3 regions of the Bradyrhizobium sp. USDA 4461 genome follow, and region 1 is predicted to be linked to each of the others. Evidence: predicted binding sites of a transcription regulator. Region 1 holds the regulator's gene; each other region holds the start of a gene.
The links. The regulator HrcA, encoded in region 1, represses chaperone genes, less so after heat shock. The targets are predictions, from matches to a motif close to GTTAGCACTCNCNNNNNGNGAGTGCTAAC.
Positions count from the first base shown of each region.

Region 2: groES (co-chaperone GroES) is a predicted target of HrcA. The motif match lies at 5,057-5,085, and genes of this name have one in related genera.
Region 3: ACVINW_RS04470 (co-chaperone GroES) is a predicted target of HrcA. The motif match lies at 1,506-1,534, and genes of this name have one in related genera.

Region 1 covers NZ_JBSRXM010000001.1:2,366,164-2,373,373, reverse strand. Annotated here, with positions in the region: gene hemW (radical SAM family heme chaperone HemW) at 1-365, opposite strand, end outside; gene rdgB (RdgB/HAM1 family non-canonical purine NTP pyrophosphatase) at 352-987, opposite strand; gene rph (ribonuclease PH) at 999-1,712, opposite strand; gene hrcA (heat-inducible transcriptional repressor HrcA) at 1,893-2,981, shown strand; gene grpE (nucleotide exchange factor GrpE) at 3,146-3,751, shown strand; gene pncA (bifunctional nicotinamidase/pyrazinamidase) at 3,771-4,481, opposite strand; gene ACVINW_RS11050 (hypothetical protein) at 4,572-5,507, opposite strand; gene dnaK (molecular chaperone DnaK) at 6,085-7,210, shown strand, end outside.
Region 2 covers NZ_JBSRXM010000001.1:5,658,613-5,665,822, reverse strand. Annotated here, with positions in the region: gene ACVINW_RS26345 (MFS transporter) at 1-251, opposite strand, end outside; gene ACVINW_RS26340 (NupC/NupG family nucleoside CNT transporter) at 368-1,627, shown strand; gene ACVINW_RS26335 (alpha/beta fold hydrolase) at 1,624-2,808, opposite strand; gene ACVINW_RS26330 (TetR/AcrR family transcriptional regulator) at 3,012-3,578, shown strand; gene ACVINW_RS26325 (cupin domain-containing protein) at 3,733-4,287, opposite strand; gene ACVINW_RS26320 (usg protein) at 4,445-4,735, opposite strand; gene groES (co-chaperone GroES) at 5,129-5,443, shown strand; gene groL (chaperonin GroEL) at 5,488-7,128, shown strand.
Region 3 covers NZ_JBSRXM010000001.1:935,195-942,404, forward strand. Annotated here, with positions in the region: gene ACVINW_RS04460 (protein phosphatase CheZ) at 1-607, shown strand, start outside; gene ACVINW_RS04465 (hypothetical protein) at 792-1,310, opposite strand; gene ACVINW_RS04470 (co-chaperone GroES) at 1,641-1,937, shown strand; partial or broken gene groL (chaperonin GroEL) at 2,100-3,748, shown strand; gene ACVINW_RS04480 (hypothetical protein) at 3,840-4,130, shown strand; gene ACVINW_RS04485 (antibiotic biosynthesis monooxygenase family protein) at 4,289-4,657, opposite strand; gene ACVINW_RS04490 (MarR family winged helix-turn-helix transcriptional regulator) at 4,755-5,231, shown strand; gene ACVINW_RS04495 (hypothetical protein) at 5,420-6,619, shown strand; gene ACVINW_RS04500 (ester cyclase) at 6,818-7,210, shown strand, end outside.

The DNA.
Region 1 (7,210 bases):
CGGTTGACGCCGGCTGTGCGATAGCCGCGAAAGCGCGTCGCCTCGACGCTGGTCGGATTGGCCTCCAGCGTGACCTCGACGTCGCGCGAGACCTGCCAGTGCTTGCCGATCGCATCGAGCACGGCACCGACCGTCTGCGGCTGCATCAACGACGGCGTGCCACCGCCGAGGAAGATCGAGCTGACCTCGCGTCCCGGCACCCGCGCGGCCGTGGTCTCGATCTCGCGGGCGAAGGCGCGCACGAAGCGCGCCTCGTCGACCGGCGCATGCCGCACATGGCTGTTGAAATCGCAATACGGGCATTTCGACAGGCAGAACGGCCAGTGCACGTAGACGCCGAAGGCTTCTCGGTCAGCGTGGCTCAAGGCAGATCTCCGCGAGCTTCACGAAGGCGCGGGCGCGGTGCGACAGGCCGAGCCCGAGCGGCGGCAGGCCGTGCTTCTCGATGCTGGTCATCTCGCCAAAGGTTCGCGTGTAGCCGTCCGGCAGGAATGCCGGATCATAGCCGAAGCCGGCGGTGCCGCGCGGCGGCCAAACCAGAGTTCCATCGACGCGGGCCTCGACCTCTTCGAGGTGATTGTCCGGCCAGGCCACGCACAGTGCGGAGACGAAATGCGCTCTTCGGCGCGCGGGCGCGGTGGCGCCGCGCTCCTGCAACAGCCGCTCGATCCGCGTCATCGCCGCCATGAAGTCCTTGCCCTCGCCGGCCCAGCGCGCCGAGTAGATCCCGGGCGCGCCATCGAGCGCATCGACCACGAGGCCGGAATCGTCGGCGAAGGCCGGCAGTCCGGTCGCCTTGGCCGCCGCGATCGACTTGATCGCGGCATTGGCGCGAAAACTGTCGCCGGTCTCCTCGGGCTCGGCGAGGCCGAGCTCGCCGGCCGACACCGCCTCCACGCCGTGCGGTGCCAGCAATTCCCGCATCTCGGCAAGCTTGCCGGGATTATGGGTGGCGATCACGAGCCTTCCGGTGATTCGGCGATGCATGGCCAATCTGACTACGCCACCGCGATCTTTTGCAAGTCGACCAGACGCGCGACACCTTTGCGCGCCAGCGCCATCAGGGCCAGGAATTCGTCCTGGGTGAACGGCGTCTTCTCCGCGGTGCCCTGCACCTCGATGATGCGACCGTCGCCGGTCATGACGAAATTGGCGTCGGTTTCGGCCTCGGAATCCTCGGCATAGTCGAGATCGAGCACCGGCGTGCCTTGGTAGATGCCGCAGGAGATCGCCGCCACATTGTCGCGCAACACGTTGCTCTTCAGCATGTTACGGGTCTTCATCCAGTTGATGCAGTCGGCCAGTGCCACCCAGGCACCGGTGATCGAGGCGGTGCGGGTGCCGCCATCGGCCTGGATGACGTCGCAATCGACCGTGATCTGGCGCTCGCCCAGCGCCTCGAGATCGATGGCGGCGCGCAGCGAGCGGCCGATCAGCCGCTGGATCTCGACGGTGCGGCCGCCCTGCTTGCCGGCGGAGGCCTCGCGGCGGGTGCGTTCCAGGGTGGCGCGCGGCAGCATGCCGTATTCGGCGGTGACCCAGCCACGGCCCTGGCCCTTCAACCACGGCGGCAAGCGCTCTTCCAGAGTGGCGGTCACCAGCACATGGGTGTCGCCGAACTTCACCATGCAGGAACCCTCGGCATATTTGACGACGCCGCGTTCCAGCGACACGGGACGCAGTTCATCGGGCGCACGGCGGCTTGGCCGCATGAAATCCTCCAAAAATCCGAGAGAAATGGCTGCGCTGCTTGTAGGAGGGGGAAGGGGCAGCGGCAAGGGTTTTGGCAGGGGTTTCGGCCCCAAAAGGGTCCGGTACGAGAGGGCCGATTGCATGCTTGTCACCGGCCCTCGGGATCGACAAATTAGGCAGCAATTGTGAGGGACTGGAGTGTGACTCACCACGATCCGATCGGCCTGATCGCGCCGCATGCCGGGCTTGCCCAGCTCAACGAGCGTTCGCGCGACATTTTTCGTCAAATCGTCGAAAGCTACCTCGCGACCGGCGAGCCGGTCGGCTCGCGCAACATCTCGCGCCTGATCGCGTTACCGCTGTCGCCGGCCTCGGTCCGCAATGTGATGTCGGATCTCGAGCAGCTCGGCCTGATCTATGCGCCGCACACCTCGGCGGGCCGGTTGCCGACCGAACTCGGCCTGCGTTTCTTCGTCGACGCCCTGATGCAGGTCGGCGACCTCACCGAGGCCGAGCGCCAATCGATCCAGACCCAGCTGGCCGCGGTCGGCCGGGCGCAGTCCGTCGAGGCCGCGCTTGGCGAAGCGCTGACGCGGCTGTCGGGGCTGACCCGTGCCGCCGCCGTGGTACTGACGCAGAAGTCGAATGCGCGCCTGAAGCACATCGAATTCGTCCGGCTGGAACCGGAGAAGGCGCTGGTCGTGCTGGTCGGCGAAGACGGCCAGGTCGAGAACCGGGTGCTGGCGCTGCCGCCGGGTGTTCCATCCTCGGCACTGACGGAGGCGACCAATTTCCTCAATGCGCGGATCCGCGGCCGCACGCTGGCTGAGGCGCGGCTCGAGCTCGAGACCGCATTGACGCAGAACCGCGCCGAGCTCGATCAGCTCACGCAAAAGGTGGTCGCGGCCGGCATCGCAAGCTGGTCCGGCGGCGAGAGCGAGGACCGTCAGCTGATCGTGCGCGGTCATGCCAATCTGCTCGAGGATCTGCATGCGTTGGACGATCTCGAGCGCATCAAGTCGCTGTTCGACGATCTCGAAACCAAGCGCGGCGTGATCGATCTGCTCGGACGCGCCGAGCGCGGCGAGGGCGTGCGGATCTTCATCGGCTCGGAGAACAAGCTATTCTCGCTGTCAGGTTCCTCGACCATCATCGCGCCCTATGGCGATGCCCAGGGCCGGATCGTCGGCGTGCTCGGCGTGATCGGGCCGACGCGGCTGAACTATGCGCGGGTGATCCCGACCGTCGATTACGCGGCGCGCATCGTCAGCAAGATGCTGGGCGGCTGATCGAAGCGGATTTCGCTTTCATTTGACGGGTTTTGTTCGCCGAGGTCGGAAGTCCCTGTTCCCGAAACCGGTATGTTGCGCTTGATTTTCGCCGCCTAAAGCACGATATCCCGGGCAGCAATCCCCAAGATTTGAACCGACGCGAGTTTTCGAGAAGGCACGCCATGACCGATCCGAACCGGGCCAACGACAACACCGAGAATTCGGCGCCGACGGGTGAGCCCGTGGTCTCGAAGCCCTACATCATGCCGGACGATCCCGAGGTCGGGTCGGCGGAGGCGCTGGCCAAGGAACTCGCCGAGGCGAAGGATCGCACGCTGCGCACGCTGGCCGAGATGGAGAATCTCCGGCAGCGCACGCGACGCGAGGTGGCCGACGCCAAGACCTATGGCATCACTGGCTTTGCCCGCGATGTGCTCGATATCGCCGACAATCTGCAGCGCGCGCTCGATGCGGTGCCGGCCGAGACCAAGGAAACCGCCGATCCCGGCCTGAAGGCACTGCTCGAAGGCGTCGAGCTGACCGAGCGTTCGCTGCTCAACGCGCTGGAAAAGAACGGCGTGAAGAAGTTCGATCCGATCGGCGAGAAGTTCGATCCGAACTTCCAGCAGGCGATGTTCGAGGTGCCTGATGCGTCGGTGCCGTCGGGCACCGTGGTGCAGGTCGTGCAGGCCGGCTACATGATCGGCGAGCGCATCCTGCGTCCGGCGCTGGTCGGCGTCTCCAAGGGCGGTGCCAAGCCCGCCCCGAGCGCCGACATCACGGTCTGAGCCGCAGGACTTCTGCGCCTTACGCGATATCCGACGACTGGATGCGCTTGACGCCGGCCTTGGCCATGTCGTCCCAGGCCTTGGCCAGCGATCCCTGCGTGTCGATGCCGCGGCAGGCGTCCTCCACCACGTAGGTTTCGAAGCCGGCCTTGCGCGCATCGAGCGCGGTCCATGCCACGCAGAAATCGGTGGCAAGCCCGGCCACGAAGAGCCGCTCGACGTTGCGTGCCTTCAGATAGGCGGCGAGCCCCGTTGTGGTCTTGCCGTCAGCCTCGGTGAAGGCGGAGTAGCTGTCGACGTCCTTGTGAAAGCCCTTGCGGATGATCAGCTCGGCCTGCGGGATCGCGAGCTCCTTCGACAGCGAGGCGCCGTCGGTGCCCTGCACGCAGTGGTCGGGCCACAGCACCTGCTTGCCATAGGCGAGGTCGATGACCTCGAACGGTTTCTTGCCTTCATGGACCGAGGCAAACGAGACGTGTCCGGGCGTGTGCCAGTCCTGCGTCATCACCACATTGGCAAAGCTCTTGGCGATCCTGTTGATGACCGGCACCACCTGCTCGCCGTCCTTCACCGCGAGGCTGCCGCCGGGCAGGAAGCAGTTCTGGACGTCGATCACGAGCAGTGCAGAGCCGTCGTCGGGCTTGATCGCAGCCGCCCAGAGGCTCTTGGGAACCAGGCTCGCGAGCGCCATCGCGCCAAGGCCTGCAACGATCCGTCGTCGATCCAACATCGTGCCCCTCCTCGCTTTGTGTGATTACAGCGCGAGGAGGCTAGTTCCGTTCGGCGACCTGCGGAAGTCCGAATCTTCGCGAAGACCGGATCAGCCGCGCGGCTGGATGCCGTCGCGCACCGCGCGGAAGCGCGGGAAGGCGGTCTCCCAGTCGGTGCGCGGCGAGCTGCCGATGACGCGCATCGACGTTTGCGCGCCGAACCGCAGCCACTGCACGATGGTCACCGGGGTGTTGTCCTTGCCGCTGACGGCGTCGATCCGGGTCTCGAAGCCGGGCTGGCCGTCGATCCGGATCGGCTCGGACATGGTGATCCGCCCGTCGCGCACGCCGGGGATCGTGGTGGCGATCTGCTGGGCGAAACGGCCGCGATCGTCTGGCGTGGCCGGGGCCGAGCCGATGATGCCGAGCAGCATGAACGGCTTGGTCTCGAGACCCTTCTCGTCGCCGTCGGCGATCAATAGCGCCGCGCCCGGCGCCAACATGCGGACATTCTTGAAACCTGAGAGTTCGCTGACCTTGAACGGCATCATGCCGAGCTGCTCGTCGACCGGCACCTCATTGCGGATCTGGGCGGTGGCGAACATCTGCCGCACCGCGTCGTCGGTGTAGATCTTGCTCGCATTCTCCGGCACCTGCACCGCGACATAGCCGGAGAAGGTCGGCCCCGGCAGGATCATGGAATAGCGCCGCACATTGCTGGCGCCGTCGCGCGCGCTCTCCACGGTGTAATAGGCGAGGCCGGCCGGCGTCTCGAGGCTTTCGGGCTTGATGTTTCCGGTGCCGGCGGGGTTGGTCTTGAAAGCGGTCACGACCTCGTTGTAGGCGTCCGCGGGCAGGTCGGCGATCAGGACCTTGACGCCCTGGTCTTCGGTCTCGAAGCCGATGAACGACTTGGCGCGGACGAGGCCCACCAGTGGTTTCATCCCGACATGTGCGCCCGGCGGAAACACCACGTCGGCGGCAGAGCCACGACAGGTGGCGGCAATCAGCAAGGCAACCGCAACGAGAACTCGAAAAGGCGTCATGGGGAATCTACCGGTTTTGCTTGAGGGCCGCGCAACGGGGCCGGTGCAGGGCTGGATGGCCTCTTTCAGTCGGACCGCTTTTAGCGGTTTTGATGACCCTGCAACAGGCCACCAAATCTCCGCTCCGGGCCCGCAGGCCCGATTCCATGGGCTTTTCGCCCTGATCGGCAGGCACTTTCCAGTTTCCCGACGTTTCCAAGAATGGAGGCCAGCGGCCAAACGGCGCGCCCTCGACCCGTGCGCGGCTCTCGCATACGACGTTTGTGAGCGTTCACTCAACAGCGCAGACGTCGCGTTACGGAGATTCGCGGCCGATGGCGGGGGCATCATTGCCGATTTGTTAACTTGGCCGGCGGTTGCCTCGGGCCTTGAACCGCCGCCGCAGCCGGGCTGACACAATCTTTCAAACGTCAGTCTTTTCAGGCTTCAACGTTGCGTCCAGTCCTTGCGGGCAGGACCCTCTCTCCTATATCAGGCTCACCGTCGCAATATCGCGAGTATGTGAACGTCTGGGGGTTCGGTACGGAGCGCCGTCAGGGCCCAACCAACCTGCCGTAGCAAAGAGGATATCAAAACCATGGGTAAGGTCATTGGGATCGACCTCGGCACCACGAATTCGTGCGTCGCCGTAATGGATGGCAAGAACGCCAAGGTGATCGAGAATGCCGAGGGCATGCGAACGACGCCGTCGATCGTTGCTTTCACTGACGATGGCGAGCGCCTCGTCGGCCAGCCGGCGAAGCGCCAGGCGGTGACCAATCCCGAGCGTACGTTCTTCGCGGTGAAGCGCCTGATCGGCCGCCGCTACGACGACCCGATGGTCGAGAAGGACAAGAAGCTCGTCCCCTACAAGATCGTCAAGGCATCGAACGGCGACGCCTGGGTCGAAGCCGATGGCAAGACCTATTCGCCCTCGCAGGTCTCGGCCTTCATCCTGCAGAAGATGAAGGAGACCGCTGAGGCGCATCTCGGCCAGAAGGTCGATCAGGCCGTCATCACGGTTCCCGCTTATTTCAACGACGCGCAGCGTCAGGCCACCAAGGATGCCGGCAAGATCGCCGGCCTCGAAGTGCTGCGCATCATCAACGAGCCGACCGCAGCCGCGCTCGCCTACGGTCTCGACAAGTCGAAGTCCGGCACGATCGCCGTGTACGACCTCGGCGGCGGCACCTTCGACGTCTCGATCCTCGAGATCGGCGACGGCGTGTTCGAGGTGAAGTCGACCAACGGCGACACCTTCCTCGGCGGTGAAGATTTCGACATGCGCCTGGTCGGCTATCTCGCCGACGAGTTCCAGAAGGAGCAGGGCATCAACCTGCGCAACGACAAGCTCGCTTTGCAGCGCCTGAAGGAAGCTGCGGAGAAGGCCAAGATCGAGCTGTCGTCGACCACGCAGACCGAAATCAACCTGCCGTTCATCACGGCGGACCAGACCGGTCCGAAGCATCTGACGATGAAGCTGACCCGCGCCAAGTTCGAGGCGCTGGTGGCCGACCTCGTCGAGAAAACCATCGAGCCGTGCCGCAAGGCGCTGAAGGATGCCGGCCTGACCGCCGGTGAGATCGGCGAAGTGGTGCTGGTCGGCGGCATGACCCGCATGCCGAAGATCCAGGAAGTCGTGAAGCAGTTCTTCGGCAAGGAGCCGCACAAGGGCGTCAATCCCGACGAAGTCGTCGCGATCGGTGCTGCGATCCAGGCAGGCG
Region 2 (7,210 bases), 3.3 Mb from region 1:
ACCACGCGCTTGCGCTCGAAGCGATCGGCGGCGTGACCGGCGACGAACACCAGCAGCGCGGTCGGCAGGAACTGCACCAGGCCGACCATGCCGAGGTCGAACGCGCTGCCGGTCAGATCATAGATCTGCCAGCCGATCGCCACCGCGCCGATCTGGCTGGAGAAGCGCGACAGGCTGCGCGACGACAGGAAGAACAGGAAGGGTCTGTGGCCGAGCAGATCGCGGGCGCGGGCCGGCGTGGCGGAGGACATGGATGATGGCGTGGCCGAGCGCCTGCAACTTGTCAATGGTGGGACGGAGAACGCGCAACAGCATTGCGCTGCGCGAAGCCCCTGCCCATAATTGCGCGCGGGTTCTTGGGGGCGTGATGCTGCAGTTGCAATCGGCGTTCGGCGTGGTGGCGTTGCTCGTGATCGCCTGGGCGCTGAGCGAGAATCGGAGCCTCGTATCGCTGCGGCAGGCGGCGATCGGCCTCGTCGTCACCATCGTCACCGCACTGGTGCTGATCAAGGTGCCGCTGGTGACGCAGGCGTTCGGCGCGATCAACGATGCGGTCGGGACCATTGCCGCCGCGACGCGCGCCGGCACGGCCTTCGTGTTCGGCTATGTCGGCGGCGGCCCGGCGCCGTTCGATCCCAAGGCACCGGGATCGGACTTCATCCTCGCCTTCCAGGCGTTGCCGATCGTGCTGGTCATGAGCGTGCTGACGACGCTGCTGTTCTATTGGCGGGTGCTGCCGCCTGTGGTGCGCGGCATGGCCTGGATCCTGGAGCGCACGCTCGGCGTCGGCGGCGCGGTCGGGCTCTCGACCGCGGCCAACATCTTCCTCGGCATGGTGGAAGCCCCGCTGTTCATCCGGCCCTATCTGGCGCAGCTCACCCGCAGCGAATTGTTTCTGGTGATGACCGGCGGCATGGCCGGGATCGCCGGCACCGTGCTGGTGCTCTACGCGACGCTGCTGGCGCCGCTGATCCCCGATGCCGCCGCGCATTTCGTCATCGCCTCGGTGCTGGGCGCGCCGGCCGCGATTTTAGTGAGCCTGATCATGGTGCCGGAGACGACGGACAAGCGCACCGGCGGATCGCTCGACAATCCCGATATCCAGGTGTCGTCGACGATGGACGCCATCGTGAAGGGCACGGCCGCCGGGCTAGAGCTCCTGATGAACATCATCGCGATGCTGCTGGTGCTGGTCGCGCTGGTCTATCTCGCCAACAAGATCATCGGCCTGCTGCCGGAGATCGGCGGCGCGAAAATCTCGCTGCAACGGCTGCTCGGCTACGTGATGGCGCCGGTGTGCTGGCTGATGGGCCTGCCGTGGCCGCAGGCGATCACCGCGGGAAGCCTGATGGGCACCAAGACCGTGTTGAACGAGCTGATCGCCTATGTCGATCTGTCGAAGCTCGGTCCCGACGCGCTCGATCCGCGCTCGCGGCTGATCATGCTCTATGCGATGTGCGGCTTCGCCAACTTCGCGAGCCTCGGCATCATGATCGGCGGCCTCGGCATCATGGCGCCCGGGCGGCGCGACGAGATCAATGCGCTCGGGCTGAAGTCGATCGTGTCGGGCACGCTGACGACCTGCCTGATGGGCGCGATCGTGGGGGCGATGACGTCACCGACTTAGCGGCTGGCGTGATCCGCCCCACCCGCCTCCTTGATGAAGGCGAGCAGCAGTGCGCCGAGCCGATCCGGCTGCTCCTGCTGGATCCAGTGACCGGCGCCGTCGATCAGTTCGATGTCACGCATCCGCGTCGTCGCCTTCGTCCTCATCAGATCGAGCGTGCCCGGCGCCGCGTAGGTGCCCCAATCGCTCGTCCCGCCGATGAACAGCGACGGGACATCGATCGTCCTGCCCGAGAACAGGCGCAACTCAGCGTTCAGGTCAGGATCGGAGAAGACACGATAAGCCATGAGGGCACCTTGAAACCCGGTGCGGCCATACTCCTCGGTGTAGACGCCAAGCTCCGGCTCGGTGAGCCATTTGCAGGCCGAGGCTTCGGCGGCAGAAGGCTGGAATGGAGCGACGGTCTGGGACATCGTCTTGCCGAGATCCATCACGTAATAGGTCGGCATCTGTGCAAGTTCAGGGGCGGTTGGCGCCTGCAACGGATGCGGCTTGTTTCCGGGCCAGTCAGCGCTCTTGACGTGGAAGAATGCGCGAAGAAACGCGTGTAGACCTTGAGGGGGATGCCACAGGTCATCGTTCGCCGCCCGTGAGCTCAGGTATTGCTGATAATGCTGTCTCGGCGGATCGAGCGCCGCCAGCGCGTCCGCGAGCTTTTGATTTTCAGTGTTCGGCTGAGCCGGCGATGGCGCGCTGTCCGCAATGTTGAACGGAAACGAAGGCGGTCCGGGGAACGGGGCGCTCATCAGCACCACCGAGGGAAAGACGTCAGGTCGGGCGAGCGCGCAATAGGCAGCCACGGGCGAGCCGAAGTCGTGTCCGACCAGCATTGCCGTGCGCCGATACCCCAGCGCCGAAACCAAGCCGAGGGCGTCGCGCGTCATGTTCAAGAGGCTGAACGGCTGCAGCGGGGCGTCATAGTCGTTCACCCAACCGGTGGTACGGCCAAAACCGCGCTGATCGGGCGCCACGACATGGTAGCCGGCGTCAGCCAGGATTGGGATCAGGTGCCGCCAGCCGAAAGCCAAGTCCGGAAAGCCGTGCAGCAGCAGAGCCAGCGGCCGGCCGGGGCTTTCGCAACCGGCTTCGAGAAGATGGACATCGAGGCCGTTGACCCCGTGGATCATGCGCGAGCGGACACCCTTGGGAAGCGTTCCCTCGCCGTAGGTTGGTTGGGTCAAGTCAGCTCCTCCTGTGGGGTTTGCGCGGGCCGCTCGAAGCGAGGCCGCGACCAGGCCGGCCGCCCCCATCGCCAGGACGGCTCGTCGGGACGCTCTCTGGCTTCGGATTCGGTCGAGGGGCATCACTGGACCTCTTCTATGGTGATCGCCATAGTATGGCGATCACCATAGCGACGTCAAGCGAAACGGTTTATCTTGACGGCATGCCACGTAAGACTGACGCCCGCGCGCGCGCGATTGCCACGGCCGAACGGCTGTTTCGCATCCAGGGCTACACCGCGACTGGATTGACCCAGATCATTGCAGAGAGCGGTGCGCCCAAGGGATCGTTCTACTTTCACTTTCCGCGCGGCAAGGCGCAGCTCGCGGAAGAAGCGATCGATCATTACGTCGCAAGCAGAATGGCTGTGTTGCGGGACATCTCGGCGAACACGGCGGGCGATGCCCTGAAGTTTGTTCTTGAGATTTTCCGCACATTCGCCGCCGAAATGGTCGCCTCTGATTTCCAGTATGGATGTCTGATGCAAAATCTGGCGAATGAGCTGCCCGCGCTCGATGCCGAGCTGACAAAACGGGTGGCGCGCGGATTTGTCGATTCGACCGAGATCATCGCGGAGCATTTCAGGGGGTGCGGTTTCACTCCCGCGCGCGCATCCTCAACCGCAGCCGCCTTGGTCGCCGCCCTCGAAGGCGCGCGAACCATCGCGCGCCTGGAACGCACGCCGGCGATCTTCGAGGCGCTGGCGGAGGTGAGCGTCCAGAGGCTGTGAGTTCCCCGTCATTCCCCGGTGCGCAATTGCGCACCTGAGGGCTCGCGAAGCGAGAACCCGGAATCCATCGGGCCGCAAACCAAGTGGAAGAATGGATTCTGGGCTCGCGCTGCGCGCGCCCTCAGGTGCGCAATTGCGCACCGGGGAATGACGATCAGGCCTTCAACTCCACCGTCTTGAACTCGGCCGGCAGGATCACCTCCAGCAGTTCGACGTCATCGGAATAATCCAGGATCATGTGCTTGATACGCGGCGGCTGGGTCCAGGCGCTGCCTTCTTTCATCAGCGTCTCGCCCTCGCCGTCCATGTAGGTCTTCACCCAGCCCTTGAGCACATAGACCATCTGGAAGTCGACATCGTGGAAGTGCAGCTTCGACACTTCATCCGGATTGCACGGTCCCTGCAACCGGATCACATGCGCCTGCGCGAGGCCATGCGAGGCTGCCGATATGCCGAGGTCGCGATACTTGGCGTAGGCGCGCAGTCCGTCGGCCTTGAAATCCTCTTCGCGGTGATGGCTGATCGAGACGCGCTGCTTCGGCCGCGCCTTGCTCGGTGATTTCGGCGCGCTCTTCTTCGCCGCCGAGACGCGGCCCTTGGACTTGATGGTCTTGCGCGCGGATGATTTTTTGGCGCCGGCGCCGAGCCCGGTCCATTTCTTCTTCACCGCGGTCTTGGCTGCGGATCTCGATGCCGTCTTCTTGGCCATTGTTCGCCTCCCGTCGTGCTTGATGGCAGGAAGCTAACACAAGTCTCGCAACGTAGGGCGGGCAAAGGCGCGTGAACGCCGTGCCCGCCATTCCAGGCGTGCTCGCGATGGTGGGCACGCTGTCGCTTTCCCCACCCTAATCCTCAGCTACTGATCTTCAATGCAGCCGAAAGACGCCGTCGACTGCGCGCAGCTCGGCCGGCTTGACCAGCTTGGAATGCGCCACCGTCACCGAGAACAGCGGGCCCTCGAGCTTCTGCTGCCAGAAGGCGAGGAAATCCTGCAGCGCCGGAAATTTCGGAAACAGGTCGTAGTTCTGCCAGACATAGGTCTGCAGCAATGAGGGGTGATCCGGCATCCGATAGAGGATTTGCGCCGTCGTCAGCCCGTACCCCAGCAACTGCTTCCGGAAATCGTCGGAAACACCCCCACCAACTCGCGAGACCATGCCAACCTCCTGTGACGGAGCGCATTCACATGGTGGCCGACCTCCCCGCCGGACCACCGGCCATGGATGCGCTCACATGAGAGAAATGTGACGCACGCGACTAACTCATCTCAAGCCCAAATGTTTAATAGGTTGTTGAAATTTCGTGCGTTGGCAGCAGCTTACCGCATCTGCTAATAGCCCCGCCGGTCTCTCGGCGCGGCATTAAGCATGCCGAAATGATCTCGGCATCCTGCTGGCAGCCGACACTTACGAGTGCCAATTTTTCTGCTAGAGGCTCTTGCCCGCCGTCAAGGCTTGGCCTATGTCCTGCGCAGCCAGTCTGGCACTCGCTGGGCTGGACTGCTAACACTCCAAAAATCTACAGCATCTGCAAATGTTTAGGAGGACTGCATGAAATTCCGTCCGCTTCACGACCGCGTCGTGGTCAAGCGTATCGACGCCGAAGAGAAGACCGCTGGCGGCATCATCATTCCGGACAGTGCCAAGGAAAAGCCCTCGCAGGGCGAAGTCGTCGCAGTTGGCCCCGGCGGCCGCGATGAGACTGGCAAGCTGACCCCCATCGACGTCAAGGTCGGCGATCGCGTCCTGTTCGGCAAGTGGTCGGGCACCGAGGTCAAGATCGACGGCGAAGACCTGCTGATCATGAAGGAAAGCGACATCATGGGCGTGCTCGACGTCCCCGCTTCCAAGAAGAAGGCGGCCTAAGCGCCCCCTCCCTCCCAGGTTAAATCTCGCAAGGAAAAACTCAGATGGCAGCTAAAGAAGTCAAATTCTCCGTCGAGGCGCGCGACAAGATGCTGCGCGGCGTCGACGTTCTCGCCAACGCGGTGAAGGTCACGCTCGGTCCGAAGGGCCGCAACGTGGTGCTCGAGAAGTCGTTCGGCGCTCCCCGCATCACCAAGGACGGCGTCACCGTCGCCAAGGAGATCGAGCTCGAGGACAAGTTCGAGAACATGGGCGCCCAGATGGTGCGCGAAGTCGCCTCCAAGTCCGCTGACGCGGCCGGCGACGGCACCACCACAGCGACCGTGCTCGCCCAGGCGATCGTTAAGGAAGGCGCCAAGTCGGTCGCCGCCGGCATGAACCCGATGGATCTGAAGCGCGGTATCGACCTCGCGGTCGAGGCCGTCGTGGCCGACCTCCAGAAGAACTCGAAGAAGGTCACCTCGAACGAGGAGATCGCCCAGGTCGGCACCATTTCGGCCAACGGCGATGCCGAGATCGGCAAGTTCCTCGCCGACGCCATGAAGAAGGTCGGCAACGAGGGCGTGATCACGGTCGAGGAAGCCAAGTCGCTCGAGACCGAGCTCGACGTCGTCGAGGGCATGCAGTTCGACCGCGGCTACATCTCGCCCTACTTCGTCACCAACGCCGACAAGATGCGCGTCGAGATGGACGACGCCTACATCCTCATCAACGAGAAGAAGCTCTCCTCACTGAACGAGCTGCTGCCGCTGCTCGAGGCCGTGGTGCAGACCGGCAAGCCGCTGGTCATCGTCGCTGAAGACGTCGAAGGCGAAGCCCTCGCCACCCTCGTCGTCAACCGCCTGCGTGGCGGCCTGAAGGTCGCGGCCGTCAAGGCTCCGGGCTTCGGCGATCGCCGCAAGGCCATGCTGCAGGACATCGCGATCCTGACCGGCGGCCAGGCCATCTCGGAAGACCTCGGCATCAAGCTCGAGAACGTCACGCTGCAGATGCTCGGCCGCGCCAAGAAAGTGATGATCGACAAGGAAAACACCACGATCGTCAACGGCGCCGGCAAGAAGGCCGACATCGACGCCCGCGTTGCCCAGATCAAGGCGCAGATCGAGGAGACCACCTCGGACTACGACCGCGAGAAGCTGCAGGAGCGTCTCGCCAAGCTCGCAGGCGGCGTCGCGGTGATCCGCGTCGGCGGCGCGACCGAAGTCGAGGTGAAGGAGCGCAAGGATCGCGTTGATGACGCGATGCATGCGACCCGTGCGGCTGTCGAGGAAGGCATCGTCCCGGGCGGCGGCGTCGCCCTGCTCCGTGCCTCCGAGCAGCTCAAGGGCCTGCGCACCAAGAACGACGACCAGAAGACCGGCGTCGAGATCGTGCGCAAGGCGCTGTCGGCTCCGGCTCGCCAGATCGCGATCAACGCCGGTGAGGACGGCTCCGTCATCGTCGGCAAGATCCTGGAGAACAAGACCTACAATCACGGCTTCGACTCCCAGACCGGCGACTACGCCGACCTGGTCAAGAAGGGCATCATCGACCCGACCAAGGTCGTCCGTACCGCGATCCAGAACGCGGCCTCGGTTGCTGCGCTCCTGATCACCACGGAAGCCATGGTTGCCGAGCTGCCGAAGAAGAACGCCGGCGGCCCCGCGATGCCTCCGGGCGGCGGCATGGGCGGCATGGACTTCTAAGGTCCGGCCACTCAAGGCAATCCACGAAATGCAAAACCCCGGCAGCGATGCCGGGGTTTTTGTTTTTGAGGGGAGTAACAGT
Region 3 (7,210 bases), 1.4 Mb from region 1:
GGACAGCGTCGACGCCGCCGTCGCCCGCGAAGTCGCCGAGACCCACGCGCTGCTCGAGACCTACCGCGCGCAGGTCGAGCAGTGCGAGAAGCTCAAGGTCGAGCTCGACCTGATCCATGACGCGATCAGCCGCACCAAGCGCGAAATCGCCGTGCTGCATGGCAAGAGCTTCAACGGCGAGGAGATGGCCAAGGTCAATGGCGAGCTCGGCGCCGTGGTCGGCGGCACCGAACAGGCGACCCAGCAGATCCTCGAGGCGGTCGAGGCGATCGACCAGGCCGCGACCGCGCTGTCGAAGAACGTCACCCCCGACCAGCAGAAATTGCTCAGCGAAGATATCCAGGAGCGCGTGGTCTCGATCTTCGAGGCCTGCAACTTCCAGGACCTCACCGGCCAGCGCATCAACAAGGTGATGCAGACGATGAAGTTCATCGAGCAGCACATCAACGAGATGATGAACATCTGGGGCGGCGTCGACGCCATCAAGAGCCATGTCCCTGCGATCGTCGACACCCGCGAGGGCGATGCCCGCCTGCTCAACGGCCCGAAGCTCGACGGCGACGCCGGCCACGCCTCGCAGGACGACATCGACGCGATGTTCAACTGAGTGATCACATCTGAAGAATACAAAGCGCCGGCCCCAAGGCCGGCGTTTTTGTTTGATTTGGTCCGTCATTCCGGGGCGGTCCGCAGGACCGAACCCGGAATCTCGAAGTTGGGTTACATCGAGACCTTATTACATCGAGATTCCGGGTTCGATGCTTCGCATCGCCCCGGAATGACAGCGATCGTTACGCCCGCGGCGCGCAGCGGACATAGACCATGTTGCCGTAGCGGGTGGCGGCGTCCTTGTCGACGAAGCGGGTGATCATGACCCGGCCGTCGAACGAGAGGATCTCGCGGTCCTGCTCGCCGGGCACGGGTCCGGGCGGGCCGATATAGTTCTTGCCGCTCGGGGAACCCTTCAGCCGCAGTTCCTGCGGGGTGGCCTGGTCGGCCAGATGCATGATGACGCCGCCGTTCTGGCCGGCACCGATCACGTAGGGCTGCTTGCACTGGCCGCGGGCGGCGGCCTCGGTGCGGGCGCGGTCGGCGGGATTCTGGAATGAGGCGAGGCCCCAGCGGCCGACGATCTCGTCGGCGCGGATCGAGGCTGGCATCTCCGGGGCCACGCCCGGTTCGACGGGTGCCGGCTCGGGGTTCGACGACAGCGACGGCAGGCTCATGCTGCCGCACGCCCCCAAAAGTGTCGTCAGCGCCGAAACAGCCGCGAACCGTGCGACCAATCGCGCGTTGAGTGACCTGATCATGTGTATCCCCCGACTATGTCCCGGCCGCACCCGTCATGCAGCCAAGCGTAAAACTTAAGACGGAGCAATGACGTCTGACAAAATTACGTCATCGCTACGATTTGGTTTCTGGTCCACCATCCTATATTGGCCTCACCAAGGCCTTAACCCGTTTGCTTGACAGAAACTGCGCCAAGCCATATTCCCCGGCCCACAATTAGCACTCTTGCACCACGATTGCTAAATGCGTTGGGCGTCCTGCCCAGCGCCGACCGGGCCGGCATTCAACGCCGGTCTCGATGAACCGGACCTGAAACCGAGCCTCCAAGAGGACCTTCAAGAGGGAACGTCATGGCTAAATCCAATTTCCGCCCCCTGCACGACCGCGTCGTGGTCAAGCGTATCGATGCCGAGGAGAAGTCCAAGGGCGGCATCATCATTCCGGACTCGGCCAAGGAGAAGCCGTCGCAGGGCGAGATCGTCGCCGTCGGCCCGGGTGGCCGCGACGAGGCCGGCAAGCTGATCCCGATCGACCTCAAGGTCGGCGACCGCGTGCTGTTCGGCAAGTGGTCGGGCACCGAGGTCAAGCTCGACAACGAGGAGCTCCTGATCATGAAGGAGTCCGACATCATGGGCGTGCTGGCCTGATCGCGCCTCTCTCCGCCCCCCTGAGAAGGCAGCGAAGCTGCCGTCTCGAAGGGTGAGCATCCACAATTCATTCTTCGAGACGCGGGCCAAGGGCCCGCTCCTCGAGCAATAACGGCAAAGCCGTTATGCAAGCGATGACGCTTTTCCCAGGAGTTCAAAACAATGGCTGCCAAGGACGTAAAATTCGCCGGAGACGCCCGCGACCGCATGCTGCGCGGCGTCGACGTGCTCGCCAATGCCGTCAAGGTGACGCTCGGCCCGAAGGGCCGCAACGTCGTCATCGAGAAGTCGTTCGGCGCGCCCCGCATCACCAAGGACGGCGTCACCGTCGCCAAGGAGATCGAGCTCGACGACAAGTTCGAGAACATGGGGCGCGCAGATGCTGCGCGAGGTCGCTTCCAAGACCAACGACACCGCCGGTGACGGCACCACCACCGCGACCGTGCTGGCGCAGGCGATCGTGCGCGAGGGCGCCAAGTCGGTCGCCGCCGGCATGAACCCGATGGACCTCAAGCGCGGCATCGACATCGCCGTCGCCGCCGTGATCAAGGACATCGAGAAGCGCGCCAAGCCGGTCGCCGCCTCCTCCGAGGTCGCCCAGGTCGGCACCATCTCGGCCAACGGCGACACCGCGATCGGCAAGATGATCGCGCAGGCGATGCAGAAGGTCGGCAACGAGGGCGTCATCACCGTCGAGGAGAACAAGTCGCTCGAGACCGAGGTCGACATCGTCGAGGGCATGAAGTTCGACCGCGGCTATCTCAGCCCCTACTTCATCACCAACGCCGAGAAGATGACCGCCGAGCTCGAGGATGCCTACATCCTGCTGCACGAGAAGAAGCTGTCCGGCCTGCAGGCGATGCTGCCGGTGCTGGAAGCCGTGGTGCAGTCGGGCCGTCCGCTCCTGATCCTCGCCGAGGACGTCGAGGGTGAGGCGCTGGCAACCCTGGTGGTCAACCGCCTGCGCGGCGGCCTCAAGGTCGCCGCCGTCAAGGCGCCGGGCTTCGGCGATCGCCGCAAGGCGATGCTGGAAGACATCGCGATCCTGACCGGCGGTCAGCTGATCTCCGACGACCTCGGCATGAAGCTCGAGAACGTCACGGTCAACATGCTTGGCCGCGCCGGCAAGATCGTGATCGACAAGGAGAACACCACGATCGTCAAGGGCGCCGGCAAGAAGAAGGACATCGACGCCCGCGTCGGCCAGATCAAGGCGCAGATCGAGGAGACCACCTCGGACTACGACCGTGAGAAGCTGCAGGAGCGCCTCGCCAAGCTCGCCGGCGGCGTTGCCGTCATCAAGGTCGGCGGCGCGACCGAGGTCGAGGTCAAGGAGAAGAAGGACCGTGTCGAGGACGCGCTGAACGCGACCCCGCGCCGCGGTGCAGGAAGGCATCGTGCCGGGCGGCGGCGTCGCCCTGCTGCGCGCCAAGAAGGCGGTCGGCCGCCTCTCCAACGACAATGCCGACGTCCAGGCCGGCATCAACATCGTGCTCAAGGCGCTGGAAGCTCCGATCCGCCAGATCTCGGAGAACGCCGGTGTCGAGGGCTCGATCGTGGTCGGCAAGATCCTCGAGAACAAGTCGGAGACCTTCGGCTTCGACGCCCAGACCGAGGACTATGTCGACATGGTCGACAAGGGCATCATCGACCCCGCCAAGGTGGTGCGCACCGCCTTGCAGGACGCTTCTTCCGTCGCCGGCCTGCTGGTGACCACCGAGGCCATGGTCGCCGAGGTGCCGAAGGACGCGGCGCCGGCGATGCCGGGCGGCGGCGGCATGGGTGGAATGGGCGGTATGGGCGGCTTCTGAGCCGATCGCGCTCAATGTCGAGATCGAAGGCCGCCTCCGGGCGGCCTTCTTTTTTGCAGTCTGGTGACGAGCGAGCTGTAAGGATCATCGGATGTCCCGCGACGCCAAATCACTGACATCAACGCTGGCACTGTTCTACGCGATCGGCGCAACGCTCGCGCTCGGCGCCTATGCCCAGAACAGAATCGATGATCTTGCGGTCGTCCTGACGTTCTGGATCCGGCAGACATTGACGTTTGCCGTTGTCGCCGCGGCCTACGGCCTCTACTACGTCATGTCCGGTTCTGCCGGTCGCCGTCCAAAAGCGCCGCTGCGCTTCCTGGACATCACCTTCCTGGCTGCCGCCGCCACGCTTGGTGTCGGCATGCTGGTGCATAGTTGAGCGGTCTTTGACTCGATCGCGGGGTGGATTATCTGCAGCTCCGTCATTGCGAGGAGCGGTAGCGACGAAGCAACCACGCTTCCGCATATGCGGCACGATGGATTGCTTCGCTTCGCTCGCAATGACGGGGATGACCGAGGTCGGCCACGGATACATGTCTAAGCCCCGCAGATGTCAGCCACCGCGACCTTCTGGAACAGATGCGGCGACGCCACCGCCGAGGCGGGATAGGCCGACAGCTTGGCCCTGAACTCGGGGTTCATGAACGCGGCGCGGAAGGCGGCGGTGGATTCCCAGACCGCGTAGTTCAGATAGGCCGGGCTGTCGCCGAGCGCGCGGTGCAGCTGGGTCGAGATGAAGCCGGGCTGCCGCTTCATGATCGCGGCATCGTCCTGCCAGGCTTTCAGGAAGGTGTCCTCGTCGGCCGCATCGAGGGTGAACAGGTTGACCAGCACGATGTTGCCGGCATCGACCGCGAGCTGGCGATCGATCGGGAAAGCGGGGTCGAGGGGGCGCATCTGCGGCATGGGTGGCTCCGTTGATATGGTGTTATGATGTCATTTCGCTGTGATGGGTGCATAATATAATTGACACTATGATGTCAATACGTATATATGGTGACAAATGCCTCATGCAAAACGAACGCCGGCGGGCGAAGCCCTGAGCAGCTTGATTCTCGACCTGTTCCGGCTGAACAGCCTGCTGTTCACATCGGGCGACCGGCTGGTGGCCGGGCTCGGGCTGACCAGCGCGCGCTGGCAGATCCTCGGCGCCATCGTTGCCACCGAGCGCCCGCAACCGGTGGCGTGGCTGGCGCGCGACCTCGGCGCGGCCAGACAGAACGTGCAGCGGATCGTCAACGACCTCGAACGGGACGGGCTCGTCACATTCGAGACCAACCCGCATCATCGCCGTGCCCAGCTCGTCGTGCTGACCGACAAGGGGCAGCAGGCCTTCGATGCGGCGATGCGCCTGCAACTGCCCTGGGTGAACGGCCTCGCCGACGGACTATCGATGAAGGACATCGAAGCCATGAGGCGCGTCGTCAGCACGCTGCGCGGCAGGCTGGAAAACGGCGAGGAACTTAATGATCGTGCGTGACGCGGAGCCCCGTCTCCGTTCGTCATGCCCGCACATCGGCGACGCCGTTCTGCGGGCGGGTATGCCAGTGCCAAAGGTCAGATCGTTCGAAATTGATAGCCGCCGTCAGGCGGCCTTCTTTTTTGGCCAATGACATGGAGGTTTGCTAGTTACGACGGAACCGATTCTGCCCTTCGAGGACTTATCGTATGCGCGCGCTCCCGCTCCTGCTGCTCGGTCTTGCCGTCGCCTCGGCCCCTGCTGTCGCCCAGATCAAACTGCAATCGAAGGCGACGCCGGCGGGCGGCCCCGAGACGCGCTATTTCACCTCGATCGATGGCCTGATGGACGGCAATGCCGACGTCGTCCTGAAGGAGACGCGGCTGGGCAAGACCGTGACCGCGGCGGTGCTCGACGTCTGCTATCCCGCCGACAAGGGCTCGGACCGCAAGGACCGCTTCGTCGCCAACCTCACCATCAACGGCCAGACGCTGTCCGGCACCACCCAGAGCGTCGCCGACAAGCAGCCGGTCACCATCAAGCTGAACCGCAAGCAAAACGGCGACGGGTTTGAGTTCCGCGGCCAGATCACGATCGGCCAGACCGTCACCGAGGTCGCCTCGACCGACAATTCGGATCTCAGCGAGAAGGAATTCCAGGATAACCAGGCCACCGAGGACGGCATCACGCCGCAGCCGAAGGATTTCACCGACGTCTCGCCGGAATCGATCGGGGTGCGGGTGAAGCTCGATGCGGCGGCCGATTTCCTCAAGAGCCTGAAGGGCGAGGCCGTCGAGATCGGCACATCGAGCCTGTCGGTGACCTGCGATGCCATGCGTTCCGGCGAGCAGACCATCAACCTCACCGTCGATCCCGAGCACGCCGGCGCGCTGCTCGCCAAGGCGAAGTCGGTGCCCGGCGTGACCGCGGCCGGCTGGACCAGCGGCGTGGTCGAGATGGACCGCACCATCCGCTTTGCCGCTAGCGACTGGACCAGCGGCGACAAGATCAACAAGGACAAGCTGGCAACCGCGATATCAGGCGTGCTGGCGAAGACGCTTGCCGCAAAACCCGCCTCGGCGACCTGGAATGCGAACACCGGCAAGCTCAAGCTGGTGCTGAAGCGGCCCAGCGCGATCTATCCGGCGCTCGGCCTCACCCAGAATTACGAGATCACCGCGCTTGTCTCGCCGGAGAAGCCCGGCAGCTCCGACAAGCTGATCCTGTGGGTCTCGAGCCCGACCGTCTCGACCTCGGACGACAGCGCCGGCGCCAAGCTGAACCTGTCCGACGATTCCAGCAGCGACGAGGAAGGCAGCGAGACCAGGGACGACAACGGCGCGATCGACGCGCTGCTCAAGGAGTTCAAGGGCCAACGCTGGGACGCCGACAAGTCGGTGTGGCACTGAGCCACCCGCTTCCCGATCGCGCGACGACGTTCGCGAAGCGTCGCCAAGCATCAACTCGACCAAGCGGAATTTCGCCTGAATGCTGACAGCACACCCGATCCGGAATCGGGTGGTGCGACACGCGTCTCACATTGCCTAATGCGCGCATCGCCACAGCGCCGGTCGCGATGCCGGCAACGCGCAAATGGAGACGACGAGATGTCAGAGCAAAACAAGAATGTGGTCGGCCGATGGTTCACGGGCTTCTGGGGCAACCCGTGGAATCCGGACATCATCGAGGAGCTCGCGACGCCGGACATTGTGGTGCACTACCCGATGCACGAGCCGAAGAAGGGCCGCGCCGCGGTCACGCAGTTCATCACGGAGTTTCGCGAGGCGTTTCCGGATCTGAATTTCTGGGGCGTCGGCGACCTCGTTGCGGAAGGCGATCTCGTCGTCGGCCGCTGGGAAGGCGGCGGCACTCACACCGGACCCGCCTTCAGCGACTTCCGCCTCGGCTCGCTGCCCGCAGCGTCCGGCCGCAAGATGACGTTCGCCGGCACCACCGTGCTGCGCGTGCGGGACGGGCGGATCGCCGAAGAGCTCGGACAG